Regions from separate parts of the Pseudomonas sp. St386 genome, predicted to be linked through region 2. Evidence: riboswitches for the same ligand, from Rfam matches in the RefSeq annotation. Region 2 holds a riboswitch; the other holds the start of a gene.
The links. Region 2 has a riboswitch for cobalamin ahead of KI235_RS10595 (CbtB-domain containing protein). Riboswitches for the same ligand answer to the same signal wherever they lie in the genome.

Region 1: it holds a riboswitch for cobalamin, as region 2 does, so the genes downstream of both, cobO (cob(I)yrinic acid a,c-diamide adenosyltransferase) here and KI235_RS10595 (CbtB-domain containing protein) in region 2, are expected to answer to the same signal.

What each region holds. Positions count from the first base shown of each region.
Region 1 is NZ_AP021900.1:5,124,931-5,133,940, reverse strand. It holds gene hda (DnaA regulatory inactivator Hda) at 1-84, shown strand, start outside; gene KI235_RS22700 (NlpC/P60 family protein) at 297-923, shown strand; gene KI235_RS22695 (C40 family peptidase) at 1,089-1,625, shown strand; gene KI235_RS22690 (sorbosone dehydrogenase family protein) at 1,772-3,082, opposite strand; gene KI235_RS22685 (hypothetical protein) at 3,220-3,804, opposite strand; cobalamin riboswitch at 3,959-4,168, shown strand; gene cobO (cob(I)yrinic acid a,c-diamide adenosyltransferase) at 4,248-4,874, shown strand; gene KI235_RS22675 (cobyrinate a,c-diamide synthase) at 4,886-6,283, shown strand; gene bluB (5,6-dimethylbenzimidazole synthase) at 6,280-6,930, shown strand; gene cbiB (adenosylcobinamide-phosphate synthase CbiB) at 6,927-7,835, shown strand; gene cobD (threonine-phosphate decarboxylase CobD) at 7,828-8,820, shown strand; gene KI235_RS22655 (cobyric acid synthase) at 8,817-9,010, shown strand, end outside.
Region 2 is NZ_AP021900.1:2,396,845-2,405,854, forward strand. It holds gene nfuA (Fe-S biogenesis protein NfuA) at 77-661, shown strand; gene cobM (precorrin-4 C(11)-methyltransferase) at 842-1,588, opposite strand; gene KI235_RS10585 (cobalamin biosynthesis protein) at 1,666-2,070, opposite strand; gene KI235_RS10590 (CbtA family protein) at 2,067-2,762, opposite strand; gene KI235_RS10595 (CbtB-domain containing protein) at 2,774-2,962, opposite strand; cobalamin riboswitch at 3,062-3,285, opposite strand; cobalamin riboswitch at 3,499-3,713, shown strand; gene cobW (cobalamin biosynthesis protein CobW) at 3,811-4,875, shown strand; gene cobN (cobaltochelatase subunit CobN) at 4,879-8,652, shown strand; gene KI235_RS10610 (ATP-binding protein) at 8,862-9,010, shown strand, end outside.

The sequences.
Region 1 (9,010 bases), 2.7 Mb from region 2:
CTGCTCGAACGCCTCGATCAGGCCTCACTCCAGGCCCAGCGCAAGCTGACTATTCCTTTTTTGAAAGAAACCCTGGGCTGGTAGAACCGTTGCAGGTAGTGGCTCTTGGCCTGCTCTGGACACGGCGAAACCCGCGGTCCTGCTGGGCTGCAGGCCACGTGACGTTCAAAATGGGCTTAAGCGCTTAGATGTAAACGTAAAACCGAGAAGTCACATTTGCATCGATTGAATTTGCAAATGAGGTTGATAGAAGGCATAGTCTCGCCATCTTTACTACTTCAGCCACGGTCGTGCCCATGCTAAATCGCTTCGCACCCCTCGTGCCTCTCGCACTCGTTACCCTGTTGTTTGGTTGCGCTGCCCACTCCCCAGTGTCCCAGCAAGAGCAACAACCACAGGTCAAGAACTCCGTTACCGCCCAGTCTTCCTCCGTTGCGTTCCAGGAAGAAATGGCCTCCGACAAAGAGCTCGCAGCCTTCGCCGGCAGCAAGCCTTACCAGCTTCCAGTACTGGCCGACAGCATCCTGGAACGCGGTATGTCGTTGATCGGTACCCGCTACCGTTTTGGCGGTACCTCTGAAGCCGGCTTCGATTGCAGCGGTTTCATCGGTTATCTGTTCCGCGAAGAGGCCGGCATGAACCTGCCGCGTTCCACTCGCGAAATGATCAACGTGAATGCCCCTCTGGTGGCTCGCAACCAACTGGAACCCGGTGACCTGCTGTTCTTCAGCACCAACGGTCGTCGCGGTCGTGTCAGCCACGCCGGTATCTACCTGGGCGACAACCAGTTCATCCATTCCAGCAGCCGCCGCAGCGGTGGTGTGCGGATCGACAGCCTGGGCGACAGCTACTGGAGCAAGACCTTCATCGAAGCCAAGCGCGCCCTCGCCATGGCACCGACGGTGGTCACTGCTCGCAAGTAAGCACACAGTTTGTAAGGCAAACTTAAAGTCTTACTTGAAGTTTGCCGTATAGCCGCTAGAATCCTAGATCATTGATTGATGGCAATCCGCCTGCGTACTCCGCAGGCGGATTTGTTTTCATGCCCACGGCAGAAAAGCCGCATCCAGATCAGGATTGTTCTGCATATGTCGACGTCGGCCCGCCTCGCCCTCATGTTTTTTGCCGCGCTGCTCAGCGCGTGCGCCAGCCGCACTCCGCCGCCGCCTGCTCCAGTGCGAGCTCCGGTGGTCTTTGCTCCCGCGCAACCCTTTTCCCCGGCCGCCGAAGATGTGCTCTTCCGGGCGCTTGGCCTGGTGGGCACACCTTATCGCTGGGGCGGTAACACACCGGATTCGGGTTTCGATTGCAGTGGCCTGATTGGCTATGTCTACCGCGATGCCGCCGGCATTTCCCTGCCACGTTCCACCCGCGAGATGATTGGCATGCGTGCCCCGGATGTCGGCAAGGAAGCCTTGCAGAGCGGCGATTTGATCTTCTTCGCCACCAATGGTGGCTCCCAGGTCAGCCATGCCGGGATCTATGTCGGTGAGGGCCGTTTCGTCCATGCGCCGGCCACGGGAGGCACGGTCAAGCTCGATAGCCTGTCCAAGGCCTATTGGCAGAGGGCTTACCTGGGCGCCAAGCGTGTGCTGCAGCCGGAGCATCTGGCGCGTAACCCCTGAGTTGTTGTTGCCCTGATCTGTGGGAGCAAAGCTTGCTCGCGAAACAGGCACCTCGATCTCTGAAAGACCGCATCGCCTTCATCGCGGGCAAGTCTTGCTCCCACAGGTCAGGAGTAAATCCCCTCGTCACAAGGGGTGTGTCGGCCTTATTTACCTGACACGCGCCAGATCTTGTTCCCCACATCATCGGCCACCAACAAGCCACCCTGCTTGTCGATCACCACGCCCACTGGTCGGCCCTGGGCTTTTTCGTCGGCGTTCAGGAAACCGGTCAGCACATCCACCGGTTGTCCCATCGGCTTGCCGCCGTTGAACGGTACGAAAATCACTTTATAACCACTGTGGGGCTTGCGGTTCCAGGAGCCGTGCTGGCCAACGAAAGCCCCTTCGGTAAACGGTGCAGGCAAGGTGCTGCCCTCGGCGAAGGTCAGCCCCAATGAGGCGGTGTGAGGGCCGACGGCGTAGTCCGGGGCGATGGCCTTGGCCACCAGGGCCGGGTTCTGTGGTTCGACCCGGACATCGACATTCTGCCCATAGTAGCTGTAGGGCCAGCCATAGAAGGCCCCGTCCTTGACCGACGTGATGTAGTCCGGCACCAGGTCGCTGCCGATCTCATCCCGCTCGTTCACCGCTGTCCAGAGCGCGCCGCTGCGGGGTTCCCAGGCCAGGCCGTTAGGGTTGCGCAAGCCCGAGGCGAAGATACGGTGATTTCCGCTGGCACGGTCCACTTCCCAGATGGCGGCGCGACCTTCTTCGGCCTCCATGCCGTTTTCCGCGACGTTACTGTTCGAGCCGGTGGTGACATACAACTTGCTGCCGTCACGGCTGGCAATCACGTTCTTGGTCCAGTGATGGTTGAGTGTGCCCCCGGGCAGATCGACGACCTTGGTCGGCTGCGCCTTGATTTGCGTGTCACCGTCCTTGTAGGGGAAACGGATCAATCGGTCGGTATCGGCCACGTAGAGGTCATTGCCGACCAGGGTCATGCCGAACGGTGAGTTGAGGTTTTCCAGGAACACCGTGCGGGTTTCGGCGATGCCGTCGTGATTGGCGTCGCGCAACAGAGTGATGCGATTGGGGCTGGGCACGCCGGCGCCGGCGCGGCCCATGACTTTTTTCATCACCCAGCCCCGGATGCCTTTGGCGTCGTCCGGCTTGGGTGGGGCGTTGGTTTCGGCCACCAGCACATCACCATTGGGCAGCACATAGAGCCAGCGCGGATGGTCCAGTCCTTCAGCGAATGCACCCACTTGCAGGCCCTGGGCCGGGGTCGGCTTGGCGCCTTGCGGCCAGCCGACGGCTTCGGCGATGTTGACGGTGGGCATCAGGGTCTTGTTCGGTTCGGGCAGTTTCGGCGCTGGGCCGGTGCCGTCGGACACTTGCAAGGTGGACGACTCGCCGCAAGCGACAAGTCCGGCGGCAAGGACGACGATCAGGAGGTGGGGTGGCTTGAGCATGCTGGCTTCCCTATGAATGCATGTAGTTATTCATAGAGGAGCGTAGACGCGGGAAGGTTCAACGGCGGGTGGGCCCCGTCAGCCAGGCAAGCAAGCTCCCTTTGGGAGCTTGCTTGCACAGTTCCTTGTTGAATGAATCAACCATGGGCCTGTTTGAATAGCACCGCAATGCCAGGATGGTAATGACCGGCTTCATTGCGCAACTTGCGGTAGGCGTAAGGGAAGTACCAGGCCGCGGCGCAGGTGTTTTCCTTCTGCAGGTCATCGATCATGTCCTGCAATTCTTCGGGCGTGGCGCTTTGCTGGGCTTTTTGCGGCGAGACGAACAGGCAGCCCAGCTTCAGGTCGCTGGCATAGCTGATGCGCTTGGCATCGCTGGTGGCTTCCAGTAGCGGCTGGGTCAGGTTCAGGTTGTTGACCTTGGGCCAGCGCTGGGTGGCCTGGATGAAGGCGCGCTCCTCGGTGCTGGCGATGAACAGGTCGGCGCTGACGTTGCGTTCGCCTTCTTCATTCTGCTTGCGGGTCGGGGCGTTCTGCAGTGTGACCATCTCAGCCATCCAGGCTGCGGCCGACAGCAAGCCGAGGTTGGCTTTTTCATCGAACCAGTAGGGCGTGTCGTTATCGCCACGCACCGCGTTATAGCGGTCGATACAGTCAAACCAACGTTCCAGCACTGGACGCAGAAACTCCAGTTTTGGATTGCTGATGATCATCCCTTGCATGCTTTTGCCCTCTTGTTCTTGTGATATCGGGTCGTAATGTCGCTTTGATATCACTTGCCGCAGAATCCCACAAGATTGGCGTCATTTTATTGATCGGCGCCAATGATCGTCCCGACAGGCGGCTTTAATTGACGCTCCACCCCCAACCCTCTAACCTTCGCCGCTTGTTTCAGGTGCTCTGTGGCTGCGGTCGACAGAGTGAAACAGGGAAGCCGGTGAGTGCATACGAACCCGGCGCTGCCCCCGCAACGGTAAATGAGTCAACGCTGTGCTCAAGCCACTGTGTCGCAGACATGGGAAGGCGCACAGACCGGCACCACGCCGCTCATGAGCCCGGAGACCGGCCTGATTCATCCAACGGCATCACGGTGGGCGATGCCAGGCTTGTTGCCGTCTTTTTTTGTGCCCGCCCGCCGTTATCCAATCCCAAACGGAGGCTTCCCATGACCGACTCCCTCTTCACCGACACGTCTGATCGCAACGAACGCCACCTGGCGCGCATGCTGCGCAAGAAAGCCGTGATCGACGAGCGCATCGCCAACTCGCCGAATGAATGCGGCCTGTTGCTGGTGCTGACGGGCAACGGCAAGGGCAAGAGCAGCTCGGCGTTCGGCATGCTTGCGCGGTCCATGGGCCACGGCATGCAATGCGGCGTGGTGCAGTTCATCAAGGGGCGCAACAGCACCGGTGAAGAACTGTTCTTCCGCCGCTTCCCGGAGCAGGTGCGCTTTCATGTCATGGGCGAGGGGTTTACCTGGGAAACCCAGGATCGCCAGCGCGACATCGCCGCTGCCGAAGCCGCCTGGGCCGTATCGCGCCAGTTGCTCAGCGATCCGTCCATCGGCCTGGTGGTGCTCGACGAGTTGAACATTGCCCTCAAGCACGGTTACCTCGACCTCGATCAGGTGCTGAGCGATCTGCAGGCCCGCCCACCGATGCAGCACGTGGTGGTGACCGGTCGCGGCGCCAAGCCCGAGATGATCGAGTTGGCCGACACCGTGACTGAAATGGGCATGATCAAGCACGCGTTCCAGGCGGGTATCAAGGCGCAGAAAGGCGTCGAACTGTGAGCGATCCCGCCATGACCAGCCGCCACTGTCCGGCGGTGCTGATCGCAGCGCCGGCCTCGGGCCAGGGCAAGACCACCGTCACCGCGGCGCTGGCCAGGTTGCATCGCAACCAGGGACGCAAGGTGCGCGTATTCAAATGTGGCCCCGACTTCCTCGACCCGATGATCCTGGAGCGGGCCAGTGGCGCGCCGGTCTATCAATTGGACATGTGGATGGTCGGCGAGCAGGAAAGTCGCCGACTGTTGTGGGAAGCCTCTGCCGAAGCGGACCTGATCCTGATCGAAGGGGTGATGGGGCTGTTCGACGGCACCCCGTCGAGCGCCGATCTGGCGCGGCATTTTGGCGTGCCGGTGCTGGCGGTGATCGACGGCACGGCCATGGCCCAGACTTTCGGCGCCCTGGCCCTGGGCCTGGCGCGTTATCAACCCGACCTGCCGTTCGCCGGGGTCTTGGCCAACCGGGTCGGCACCTTGCGCCACGCGCAGTTGCTTGAAGGCAGCCTGACCGAAGGCTTGCGCTGGTACGGCGCGCTGTCCCGGGAAACCGGCATCGAATTACCCAGTCGTCACCTCGGTTTGGTCCAGGCCAGCGAGTTGAACGACTTGGACGTGCGCCTCGACGCGGCCGCGCAGGCCCTGGCCGGCAGTTGTGAAGTGGCGCTGCCGCCAGCGGTGGAGTTCGCCGCGCCCGAGGTGATTGCCGTTGAGCCGTGGCTCGCTGGGGTATGCATCGCCGTGGCCCGTGACGAAGCGTTTGCCTTCACCTATGGCGCCAGCCTTGATCTGCTGCGGGCCATGGGCGCGCAGTTGAGCTTCTTTTCGCCGATTCATGACAGCGAACTGCCCGAGGCGGACAGCCTTTATCTGCCTGGCGGTTATCCGGAACTGCACCATGTTGCGCTTGCCGGGAACGCGCCGATGCTCGCGGCGATCCGTGCCCATCACGCAGCCGATAAACCGTTGCTCGCCGAATGCGGCGGCATGTTGTATCTGCTGGATTCATTGACCGATGTCGAAGGCGTGCGCACCGAACTGCTGGGTTTGCTGGCGGGTGATGCGCAGATGCAAAAACGCCTGGCGGCCCTGGCGTTGCAATCGGTGGACTTGCCGGAAGGCACCTTGCGTGGGCATACCTATCATCATTCGCTGACCAGCACCGAACTTGAACCGATTGCCCGTGGCCATAGCCCCAACGGCGGGCGCGGGGCGGAAGCGGTGTTCCGGCAGGGGCGCATGACGGCTTCCTATGTGCATTTTTATTTTCCGTCCAATCCCAAGGCGATTGCTGCGTTGTTTGCGCCGGATCCTGAGACCGCTATCGCGAGCAAGCTCGCTCCCACAGGGGACCCAGTGATCTCAAGTGCAACGCTAGCCAATGTGGGAGCGAGCTTGCTCGCGAAGAGGCCATGACAGACACCGCTTTCTCCCAGGCCGAACGCGACGCCATCTACCGCGCTATCGCCGAGCGCCGCGACATGCGCCATTTCAGCGGCGGGACGGTTGAGCCGGCCTTGCTGCGCCGCCTACTGGAAGCCGCACACCAGGCCCCCAGCGTCGGGCTGATGCAACCGTGGCGATTCATCCGCATCAGCGACCGCGCCTTGCGTGGGCAGATCCGCGAACTGGTGGAGCAGGAACGCATTCGCACCGCCGAGGCCCTGGGTGAGCGCAGCGATGAATTCATGACGCTCAAGGTCGAAGGTATCGACGACTGTGCCGAAGTGCTGGTGGCGGCGTTGATGGAAGATCGTGAGCGGCACATCTTCGGTCGTCGGACCTTGCCGGAAATGGACCTGGCCTCGCTGTCCTGCGCGATCCAGAACCTGTGGCTGGCTTCCCGCGCAGAAGGGCTGGGGATGGGCTGGGTGTCGCTATTCGAACCCCAGGCCCTGGCCGACCTGCTGGGCCTGCCCGCCGGGGCCAAGCCGCTGGCGATCCTCTGCCTGGGCCCGGTCGAGGGTTTTTATCCGGCGCCGATGCTCGCTCTGGAAGGTTGGGCGCAACCGCGCCCGCTCAATGAACTGCTATATGAAAACCATTGGGGAGTGAGCCCATGAGTGTGGCGTTGCTCAGTGCCGCCGCCGTGGCGCTGGATGCGCTGCTGGGCGAGCCCCGGCGCTGGCATCCGCTGGTGGCGTTCGGCGGTTTTGCCGATCGCATCGAACAACGTTTCAATTCCGGCGGACGCGGTTGGCGCAGCCATGGGGTGACGGCGTGGATCATCGCCGTGGTGCCGTTGACCTTGCTCGCCACGGCCCTTTCGTGGGTGCCGATGGTGGGCTGGCTGGTGGAGATCCTCGCCTTGTACTGTGCCCTCGGCCTGCGCAGCCTCGGTGAACATGTCGAGCCGGTGGCGCGGGCCTTGCGCAGCGGCGACCTGGCGGAGGCGCGCAAGCGTGTCGGCTACCTGGTCAGCCGCGAAACGGCGGAACTGGATGAAGCCGCCGTGGCCCGCGCCGCCACCGAATCGGTGCTGGAAAATGGCAGCGACGCGGTGTTCGCCGCGTTGTTCTGGTTCGCCGTGGCCGGCGCTCCCGGGGTGGTGTTGTACCGCCTGAGCAATACCCTCGACGCCATGTGGGGCTATCGCAACGAACGCTTCGAGCGCTTCGGCTGGGCGGCGGCAAAAATCGATGATGGGCTCAACTACATTCCGGCGCGCCTGGTGGCATTGACCTACGCGCTGCTCGGTAAAACCCGCCTGGCGCTCAAGTGCTGGCGCACCCAGGGCCCGACCTGGGACAGCCCCAACGCCGGACCAGTGATGGCCGCCGGTGCCGGAGCGCTGGGTGTCGAGCTGGGCGGGGCGGCGGTTTATCACGGCGAACTGCACCGGCGTCCAGCGCTGGGCGAAGGCGTGCCGGCGAGTGCCGACGCCATTGATCGCGGCTGGCAATTGGTCCAGCGCGGCGTATGGTTATGGCTGCTGATTCTCTGCCTGGGAGCTGAGTTTTATGCTTGAGCACGGTGGCCGTTTGCGCAACGCAATCCGGCAATACGGCATTGCCGAGGCTGATTGGCTCGACTTGTCCAGCGGACTCGCGCCTTGGCCGTTCGACGTCCCGGCGATTCCCCTGCGCGCCTGGGCGCGCCTGCCGGAAACCGATGACGGCTTGGAGCAGGCGGCCTGCGATTATTACGGCGCGCTGAATGTGCTGCCGGTGGCCGGTTCGCAGATGGCCATCCAGCTGTTGCCGCGCCTGCGCCGGGCCGGCAAGGTCGGTGTCTTGTCGCCCTGTTACGCCGAGCACGCCGAAGCCTGGCGCCGCAGCGGCTACATCGTGCGCGAAGTGCTGGAGTCGGAGGTGGATTTCTTTCTCGACAGCCTCGACGTGCTGGTGGTGGTCAATCCGAACAATCCCACGGGCCTGAGCCTTGCGCCCGAGCGCTTGCTGGACTGGCATGCGCGCCTGGCCCAGCGCGGTGGCTGGCTGGTGGTGGATGAAGCCTTCATGGACGTCACGCCGGCGTTGAGCCTGGCGGCGCACACCCATCTGGTCGGGTTGATCGTGCTGCGCTCGTTCGGCAAGTTCTTTGGCCTGGCCGGGGTTCGCCTGGGGTTTGTATTGGCCGAACGTCGCTTGCTCAAGTTGCTCGCCGAACAGGTCGGGCCGTGGGTCGTCAGTGGGCCGACCCGAGTGCTGGGCCAGGCGTGCCTGCTGGACACCGACGCCCACGCCCGCCAGCGCCAACGCTGCGACGCCACCAGTCAACGCCTGGCGCTGATGCTCGAACGCCACGGCTTCAAGCCGCAAGGTGGCTGCGGATTGTTCCAATGGCTGGTCACCGAGCGCGCCCTGGGACTTCACGATTTCATGGCCCATCGCGGCATTCTCCTGCGCTTGTTTACCAACACCAGCAGCCTGCGCTTCGGACTGCCGGCCGACGACAGCGAATTCCTGCGCCTCGAACAGGCCTTAGAGGCCTACGCCAAGGACACCCAATGACCACAGTGATGGTGCAGGGCACCACGTCCGATGCCGGCAAAAGTACCTTGGTCACGGCTTTGTGCCGCTGGGTCCGGCGCCAAGATGTGAGCGTGGTGCCGTTCAAGCCGCAGAACATGGCCCTCAACAGTGCCGTGACGGCCGACGGCGGCGAAATCGGCCGCGCCCAGGCCGTGCAGGCCCAGGCGGC
Region 2 (9,010 bases):
TTCCTGACAAAAATACTAGGACTTTGTCCGGCGCGATGATTGGCGTAAACTGCCGGCAAGCCTGCGAGGAGTTTCCATGACCGCCATTACCATTACCGATGCCGCCCACGATTACCTGGCCGACCTGCTGTCCAAGCAGAACACGCCTGGGATCGGGATCCGCATCTTCATCACCCAGCCCGGCACCCAGTACGCTGAGACGTGCATTGCCTACTGCAAGCCGGGGGAAGAAAAACCCGAAGACACCGCGCTGGGGCTCAAGAGCTTCACCGCGTACATCGACTCGTTCAGCGAAGCCTTCCTGGACGATGCGGTGGTCGACTACGCCACTGACCGCATGGGCGGCCAACTGACCATCAAGGCGCCAAACGCCAAGGTGCCGATGGTCAATGCCGACAGCCCGGTCAACGAGCGCATCAATTACTACCTGCAAACCGAAATCAACCCGGGACTGGCCAGCCACGGCGGCCAGGTTTCGCTGATCGACGTGGTGGAAGACGGCATCGCCGTACTCCAGTTCGGCGGCGGCTGCCAGGGCTGCGGCCAGGCTGACGTCACCTTGAAGGAAGGCATCGAGCGGACCTTGCTCGAGCGCATTCCGGAGCTCAAGGGCGTACGCGACGTGACCGACCACACGCAGAAAGAAAACGCCTACTACTGATTGTGGCAATACCATCTTGCGATCAGCTCGTAACCTGTGGGAGCGAGCTTGTGGGAGCAAGGCTTGCCCGCGATGCAAACACCTTGGTGTAGCGGATAGACCGAGACGACGCCTTCGCGGGCAAGCCTTGCTCCCACAGATTCGCTCCCGCAGGGGGATCCCGGTGGATTCTCTGGCGAGTCAGGGCCTGTAGAGATGCGCATGCCCGGCGCGGTACAGCGAAGACTCGCTGAACACATCGTTGCCCAGCACACGTCCCACCAGAATCAGCGCCGTGCGGCGAAAGCCCTTGGCGTGTACCTTTGCTGCGATATCGTCCAGCGTCCCCATCACCCAATCCTGATCCGGCCAGGTCGCCCGGTGGATCACGGCAATCGGGCAATCGGCGCCATAGTGGGGCCGCAGTTCGTCGACGATTTTTTCCAGATGATTGACCCCCAGGTGAATCGCCATGGTCGCCCCGTGCTGCGCCAGGCTGCCCAGTTCTTCCCCAGCGGGCATCGGGCTTTTGTCGGCGTAGCGGGTGAGGATCAGGCTTTGGGAAATGTCCGGCAAGGTCAGTTCGGCACCCAGCAGGGCGGCGCAGGCTGAGGTCGCTGTCACCCCCGGGATGATTTCGAAAGGGATGGCCAATTCCCGCAGGCAACGAATCTGCTCGCCGATGGCGCCGTACAGGCTCGGGTCGCCGGAATGCACCCGGGCCACGTCCTGGCCCTTGAGATGGGCGCTCTTGATCAATTCGATGATCTGTTCCAGATGCAGCTCGGCGCTGTTGATCACCTGTTCGGCACAATGGCCTTCAAGGACGGCGGTTGGCACCAGCGAGCCGGCGTAGATGATCACCGCGCACTGGCGGATCAGTCGCTGGCCTTTGACCGTGATGAGGTCCGGGTCGCCGGGGCCGGCGCCGATGAAGTAAACGGTCATGACCGGCTCCTGTGGAAGGTGGGTGAGCGTTGCCCAGATGAAGATCGCTCATGATCCTGGGCGCCGATTATCGGGATTTACGCCACGACCGCCAATGCCAACGTGCTCTTGGGGCCTTTTTGGCGAGTAATCAGTAGCGTCGCGGGCGATCTGCCCAACTGGTCGGCCAAGGCGAGGGCGGCGCTTTCGGCGATGCCGTAGCAACCGGTTCGCTCGAAGGCGATCTCGGAACGGTGACTGAGCCGCTGCTCGTAGCTGGCCAACTGTTCGACACTGAAGCAGGTCAGCGGCAGCGCCAGTTGCCCGGCCAGCTCCAGCAGCCCGGGCTCGTCACGCTTGAGGTCGATACTGGCCAGGGCCCGTACCCGATGAAGTTCGATGCCGTGGGCCAGCAGCGTCTGGTCGAGCAGGGCCCGCAGCGTGCTGGCCGGGCAACCACGCTGGCAGCCCAGGCCGATCACCAGGATCGGCTCGGCGCTCATGCGTCGTGGTGGGCTTGGCCGTCACGGCGAAACAGCCAGGCGCTGATCAGGCCCAGGGCCAGCCAGAACGCGACGTTGGTCAACTGCGAGGCAATCTTGAACTGGCTCTCCAGCGCTTCGGGCGCCAGCATCGAGTGGACTTCGGGCTGCGGCGCGCCGATGACGTGGGGCACCAGCAATGTTGCCACGCCCAGCACCTTGAGCAGCCAATGCTGGCCGAAGGCGATCAAGGCAATGCCCACCGCCGTGGACGCCGCGGTGCCGATCCACCACATCTGTCGTTGGGCCAGGTCGGCCGCTGCGGTGCCAGGCAATTCCGGGGGCAGGCCAAGCGTCGGCGCCAAGACGAAAGTGGCATAACCGGCCAGGCCCCAGAGCAGGCCCTGGGACGTGCGAGTCGGTGCGCGCAAGGTGTACAGGCCCGCCAGCATCAGGGCAAACCCCACGGCGACCACCAGGTTGCCGCCCGTGGTGGACAGCACGCGCTGCCAGCCGTCTTCCGGCTCCCAGGCCTCGGCATCATGGGTATGAGCCGCCCCGTCGGCGTGTTCATGGACCTCGGTCGCCGGGGCCTTCTCGAAGGTTTCCGCCTGGAGAATCAGCGGCGATACCCAGAAACTTTGCAGCAGGGTCAGCAGCAAGGCGGCCAGCAAGCCGCTGAAACCAGCGGTCTGCGCGATACGCTTGATCATGTCGTCAGTTCTCAATGGCACGGGAATGCGGCGCTGTGACGGGTATCGTGAGCAGCGTTGTGCACCGCTTCGATGTGGGAGAAACCGGCGAAATAGACCAGCCCCGCGCCGAGGATGGAAGCAAGGATCGCGGCGCTCAGGCGTTGGCTCAGGGTGGTGGTGCTGCTGGCGGTGCGGGCGGTGCTGCTGATGGTCGACATGGCGCTTCCCTCTGTTCTTGTTCAGTGGGCATTCGAGCGCGATGAAACCCCGGGCGAAAACCCGCCAAGGTTCGAACAGCGCCCGCCCACCGCGGGTTTGTTGATGCATGAGTCAAGGGCCGGTCTCCGGGCTCGCGAGGGGCGGGGCTTGCGCCTGGCCTGCAAGCGTCACCTTCCCATGTCCGGGGACACAGTGGTTCAGACGCTTCGCTCGCTTACCGTTGCGGGGGCAGCACCGGACTGACGTGGCTTTGGAGTAAAGCACACGATTCACCGGTTTCCCGTTTCACCCTGTGAAGGGCACCCGTAACTAGGCGTACAGGAGAGCATGGGCGGGGGCGGGGCGTCAATTGGCGTGGGTTCTCAGGCTGGCACCGAGTTGCGCCCATCGCGAGCAAGCTCGCTCCCACAATGAATCTCGCGGATCACAAAACTCATGTTCAACAAAGATCAACTGTGGGAGCGAGCCTGCTCGCGATGAGGCCCGGACATACACCGCAGAACACTCTGGCGATTGACCCGCCCCCACACCCTGCGTAGCCTTGCGCCTTCGAGGTTCTTCGGCACATGCCGGAGCTAAGAAGGGAACGCGGTCCAAGCCGCGGCTGCCCCCGCAACTGTGAACGGTGCTGTTTCTGCAAGGCCACTGTGCATGCCCTTTAAAACGGGCGCACGGGAAGGCGCAGCAATTGCCAGTCGAAAGATTGGCCCGCCGTCAGCCAGGAGACCTGCCTCGAGACAGATTCTCACTACAACCGGGCGGGGTGATCCGGTGGCGAAATCTTCCGCGCACGCCTGTGCCAGCGGTTGTCGTCCCGTTTGCCCGCCACCTTGCCAAAGGGCATCCGATGAAAACACTGGCCAAACTCCCCGTCACCATCGTCACCGGTTTCCTCGGCTCGGGTAAAACCACCTTGCTGCGGCACATGCTCGACAACGCCCAGGGCCGGCGCATCGCCGTGATCGTCAACGAATTCGGCGAGCTGGGCATCGACGGCGAAATCCTCAAGCAGTGCTCCATCGGTTGCACCGAAGAAGAAGCCAACGGCCGCGTCTATGAACTGGCCAACGGCTGCCTGTGCTGCACGGTGCAGGAAGAGTTCTTCCCGGTGATGCGCGAACTGGTGGCCCGGCGTGGCGACCTCGATCACATCCTCATCGAAACCTCCGGCCTGGCCCTGCCCAAGCCGCTGGTCCAGGCCTTCCAATGGCCGGAAATCCGCAGCGCCTGCACCGTCGATGCGGTAATCACCGTGGTCGACAGCCCGGCCGTGGCCGCGGGTACCTTTGCCGCGTTCCCCGACCAGGTCGATGCCCAGCGCAAACTCGACCCGAACCTGGACCACGAATCGCCGCTGCACGAACTGTTCGCCGACCAACTGGCGAGCGCCGACCTGGTGATCCTCAACAAGGCTGACCTGATCAGCCCTGAGGACCTGGCCAAAGTTCGCCTGGAAGTCGCCGAAGAGCTGCCACCGGCGGTCAAGGTCATCGAAGCCAGCAGCGGTCGCCTGCCGCTGGACGTATTGATCGGCCTGGGCGCTGGTTCCGAAGAACACATCGACGGCCGCCACAGCCATCACGACCATCACCACGATGGCGACGATGATGACCACGATCATGACGCCTTCGATTCCATTTCCATCGAACTGCCCCAGGCTGACGAAAGCCTGTTGCTCGACGCGCTGACGCAACTGGTGGTCCAGCACGGAGTATTGCGAGTCAAGGGTTTCGCGGCGATTCCGAACAAGCCGATGCGCCTGTTGATCCAGGGCGTCGGGACGCGTTTCGACAAGCATTTCGACCGCCAGTGGGGCGCTGAGGAAGCGCGGGTCACCCGCCTGGTGCTGATCGGCCAGGCGCTTGACGCCGCGCTGCTCGAAGCGCAGTTGCGCGCCGCCCTCGGGGCCTAAGCCATGCACCTGCTCAGGACCCAGCCCGGCGGTTTCGTGTCGGATGACAACATTGCCGACCTGGGGCAAACCCCCGCCGAACTGGTGATCCTGTGCAGCGGCGACTCCAGCCTGGCGCTGCTGGCCGAAGCGGCGAAGCAGTTGCCGGGTGACTACCCGCAGTTTCGCCTCGCCAACCCGATGCAGGTGCAGAACCACGCCTCGGTGGATCTGTATGTCGAAGACGTGCTGCAACACGCCAAGGTCATCCTGTTGTCGCTGCATGGCGGCATCGGCTATTGGCGCTACGGCATCGAGCGCCTGATGGAACTGGCGGGGCGCGGGGTGAAGCTGATCCTGGTGCCGGGGGATGATCGTCCAGACCCGGAACTCAGTGACCTGAGCAACGTGGCCGTTGAGGACCGCGACCGGCTCTGGCAGTTCTTGCGCCAGGGCGGGCTGGGCAATGCCCTCGACCTGTTTTACAACCTAGGCAGCCAATGGTTCGGCCGCGATTATCCGTGGGCCGAGCCGCAGGCCTTGCCACGCACGGCCATCTATCACCCGGCGAAAACCAGCGCCAACCTCGACGACTGGCAAGCCGACTGGAGCGCCGGGCAACCGGTGGCGGCGGTGCTGTTTTATCGCTCCCACCTGCAAGCGGCGAACACCGCGTTCATCGACGTGTTCTGCCAGCGCCTGCAAGCGGCGGGGCTCAATCCGCTGCCGATTGCCGTGGCAAGCCTCAAGGAGCCTGGTTGCCTCGCACTTGTAGAGGACTGGCTGGACGAGGTGCAGGCGGGGGTGATCCTCAACACCACCGGCTTCGCTCAATCCAGCCCCGAAGCTCCGCATTTGCGACCGTTTCGCCGCAACATCCCGGTGATCCAGGCGATCTGCGCCCAGGACAACGAACCCGGCTGGCGGGCCAGCGAGCAGGGCTTGGGACCGCGAGACCTGGCGATGCACATTGCCTTGCCGGAACTGGACGGACGGATCATCAGCCGCCCCATCAGTTTCAAGGACCTGGCCTGGCGCAGCGAGCGCAGCCAGAGCGATGTGGTCTGCTACCGGGCCGCGCCCGAGCGCATGGATTTTGTCGCCGAACTGGCCCGACGCTGGACCACCCTGGCGCGTTTGCCCAATGCCCAGAAGCGTGTGGCGCTGATCCTCGCCAACTACCCGACCCGCGACGGTCGCATCGGCAATGGCGTCGGCCTGGACACCCCGGCGTCGGCCTTGAATATCCTGCGGGCCCTGCAGGCCGAGGGCTATCCGTTGCCGTCCGAACTGCCGGCGAGCGGCACCGCGTTGATCCAGCAATTGCTCGGCGGGGTCAGTAATGACCTGGACAGCCTCGACCTGCGTCCCTGTCACCAGAGCCTGGCCCTCGCCGAGTACCAGGCCTTGTTCGACGCATTGCCCGAAGGCAATCGCCAAGCGGTGCTGGCGCGCTGGGGCTCGCCCGAGCAGGACCCGATGTTCCGCGACGGCCGTCTGATGGTCGCCGGTCTTCGGCTGGGCCTGACCTTCGTCGGTATCCAGCCGGCGCGGGGTTATCAGGTCGATCCGAGCGCGGTGTACCATGACCCGGACCTGGTACCGCCCCACGGTTACCTGGCGTTTTATTTCTGGTTGCGCCACACCTACGGCGTCCACGGGGTGATTCACGTCGGCAAGCACGGCAACCTCGAATGGCTGCCGGGCAAGGGCGTCGGGCTGTCGGAAAACTGCTGGCCGGACGTGCTGCTGGGGCCGCTGCCGAATATCTATCCGTTCATCGTCAACGACCCGGGTGAGGGCGCCCAGGCCAAGCGTCGTACCCAGGCGGTAATCATCGACCACTTGATGCCGCCGCTGACCCGGGCCGAAACCTATGGGCCACTGCGTAACCTCGAGCTGCTGGCTGACGAGTACTACGAGGCGCAATTGCTCGATCCGCGCCGTGCCCGGGAGCTGCAACGGGACATCCTCAATCTGGTGCGCGAGACCCACATCGACCGCGAACTGCAACTCGATGCCGGGCTCGACAGCGATGCCGACGCGGCGATCTGGCTGCCACGCCTGGACACTTACCTGTGCGACTTGAAGGAGTCGCAGATCCGCGATGGCTTGCACATTTTTGGTGAGTCGCCCAGCGGACGGCTGCGCATCGACACCTTGCTGGCGTTGCTGCGCATTCCCCGGGGCGACGGCAAAGGCGCGCAGTCGAGCCTGTTGCGGGCGCTGGCCAAGGCGTTCGGGCTGGGTTTCGATCCACTGGATTGTGCCTTGGCCGAGCCCTGGACTGGCGAGTGTCCCGAGGCGTTGCGTCAGGTCAGCGCCGAGCCCTGGCGCACCACCGGCGATACCCGCGAGCGCCTGGAGCTGTTCGCTGTGCAGTTGATCGAGCAGGCGCTGGACGGTGCGGTGGAGCAGCTCGACGCGCCGGGTTGGGAGGTGGCGGGCAGCATCATTGAAAACCTGCGATCCGTCGTGGCCCCGCGCCTGGACGCTTGCGGCCCGGCGGAAATGCGCGGCCTGCTCGATGCCTTGAACGGGCGCTTCGTGCCGGCCGGCCCCAGCGGCGCGCCGAGCCGCGGGCGCCTCGATGTGTTGCCCACCGGGCGCAACTTCTTCTCGGTGGACGTGCGCAACCTGCCCACCACCACGGCGTGGCGCATCGGTTTCCAATCGGCGAACCTGATCCTTGAACGGCACTTGCAGGACCACGGCGATCACCTGCGTCAGCTCGGCCTGTCGGTGTGGGGCACCGCCACCATGCGTACCGGCGGCGATGACATCGCCCAGGCCATGGCGCTGATGGGCGTGCGTCCGGTGTGGGCCACGGGCAGCCAGCGGGTCGATGACTTCGAGATCCTGCCGCTGAGCCTGCTGGACCGGCCTCGGGTCGATGTCACGCTGCGCGTGTCCGGCTTCTTTCGTGACGCCTTTGCCAACCTGATCCGCTTGTTCGATGCCGCCGTGCAGGCCGTCGCCGCCCTCGATGAGCCGGACGACATGAACCCGTTGGCGGCCAAGGTGCGCGGCGAACGCGAAGCCTTGCTGGCATCGGGTCTTGAGCCGGAAGCCGCGGCGCGCCAGGCCGGCTGGCGGATCTTCGGCGCCAAGCCCGGTGCCTATGGCGCGGGCGTGCAGGGGGCGATTGACGGTCGCTTGTGGCAGAGCCGCGAGGATCTGGCCGAGGTGTACCTGAACTGGGGTGGTTACGCCTACGGCGCCAGCGATGAAGGCACTGCTGCCCGGGAGCAGTTCTCCCGGCGTTTGAGCCAGGTGCAGGCGGTGTTGCAGAACCAGGACAACCGCGAGCATGACCTGCTCGATTCCAACGATTACTACCAGTTCCAGGGCGGCATGCTGGCGGCTGTCGAGACCCTCAGTGGTGATGCGGCGGCCAGTTACCATGGCGATCACAGCCAGCCAGACTTGCCCAGGATCCGCACCCTGAAAGAAGAGCTCAACCGCGTCATCCGTTCCCGCGCAGCGAATCCGAAGTGGATCGACGGCGTGAAGCGTCACGGCTATAAAGGCGCGTTCGAACTGGCGGCGACGGTGGACAACCTGTTTGCCTTCGACGCCACCACTCGGTTGATCGACGATCACCAGTACGCCTTGCTGGCCGATGCCTACCTGCTCGACCCGGACACCCGGGATTTCGTCCGCCAGCACAACCCCGACGCTCTGCGGGACATGACCGAGCGCATGCTCGAAGCGCAGCAGCGGGGGATGTGGCAGGCGCCGGGCGAGTACCGCGAGGCGCTGGAGAATTTGTTGTTGGATATAGAAGAAGATGGCTGACGTGCCTACTCAGCAGGCGAGACACAACCCCTGTGATGGGTTGACCTGTGGCAAAGGGATTTATCTCCACCCTGTGGGAGCAAGGCTTGCCCGCGATGGTCGCGCCGCGGTTTAGCAGCTAAACCGCGTTTTCGTTCATCGCGGGCAAGCCTTGCTCCCACAAGTCCCCTTTTGACATTGACGTTACCGACCACCCTTGAGAATTAGATATGACCCACACCCCCCATTTCCCGCTCTGCGCCGTGGTCGGCGCCGATGATCTGAAACTGGCCCTGTGCCTGGCCGCGATCGATCCGAAAATCGGCGGTGTGCTGATCGAAGGGCCGCGGGGCATGGCCAAGTCCACACTGGCCCGGGG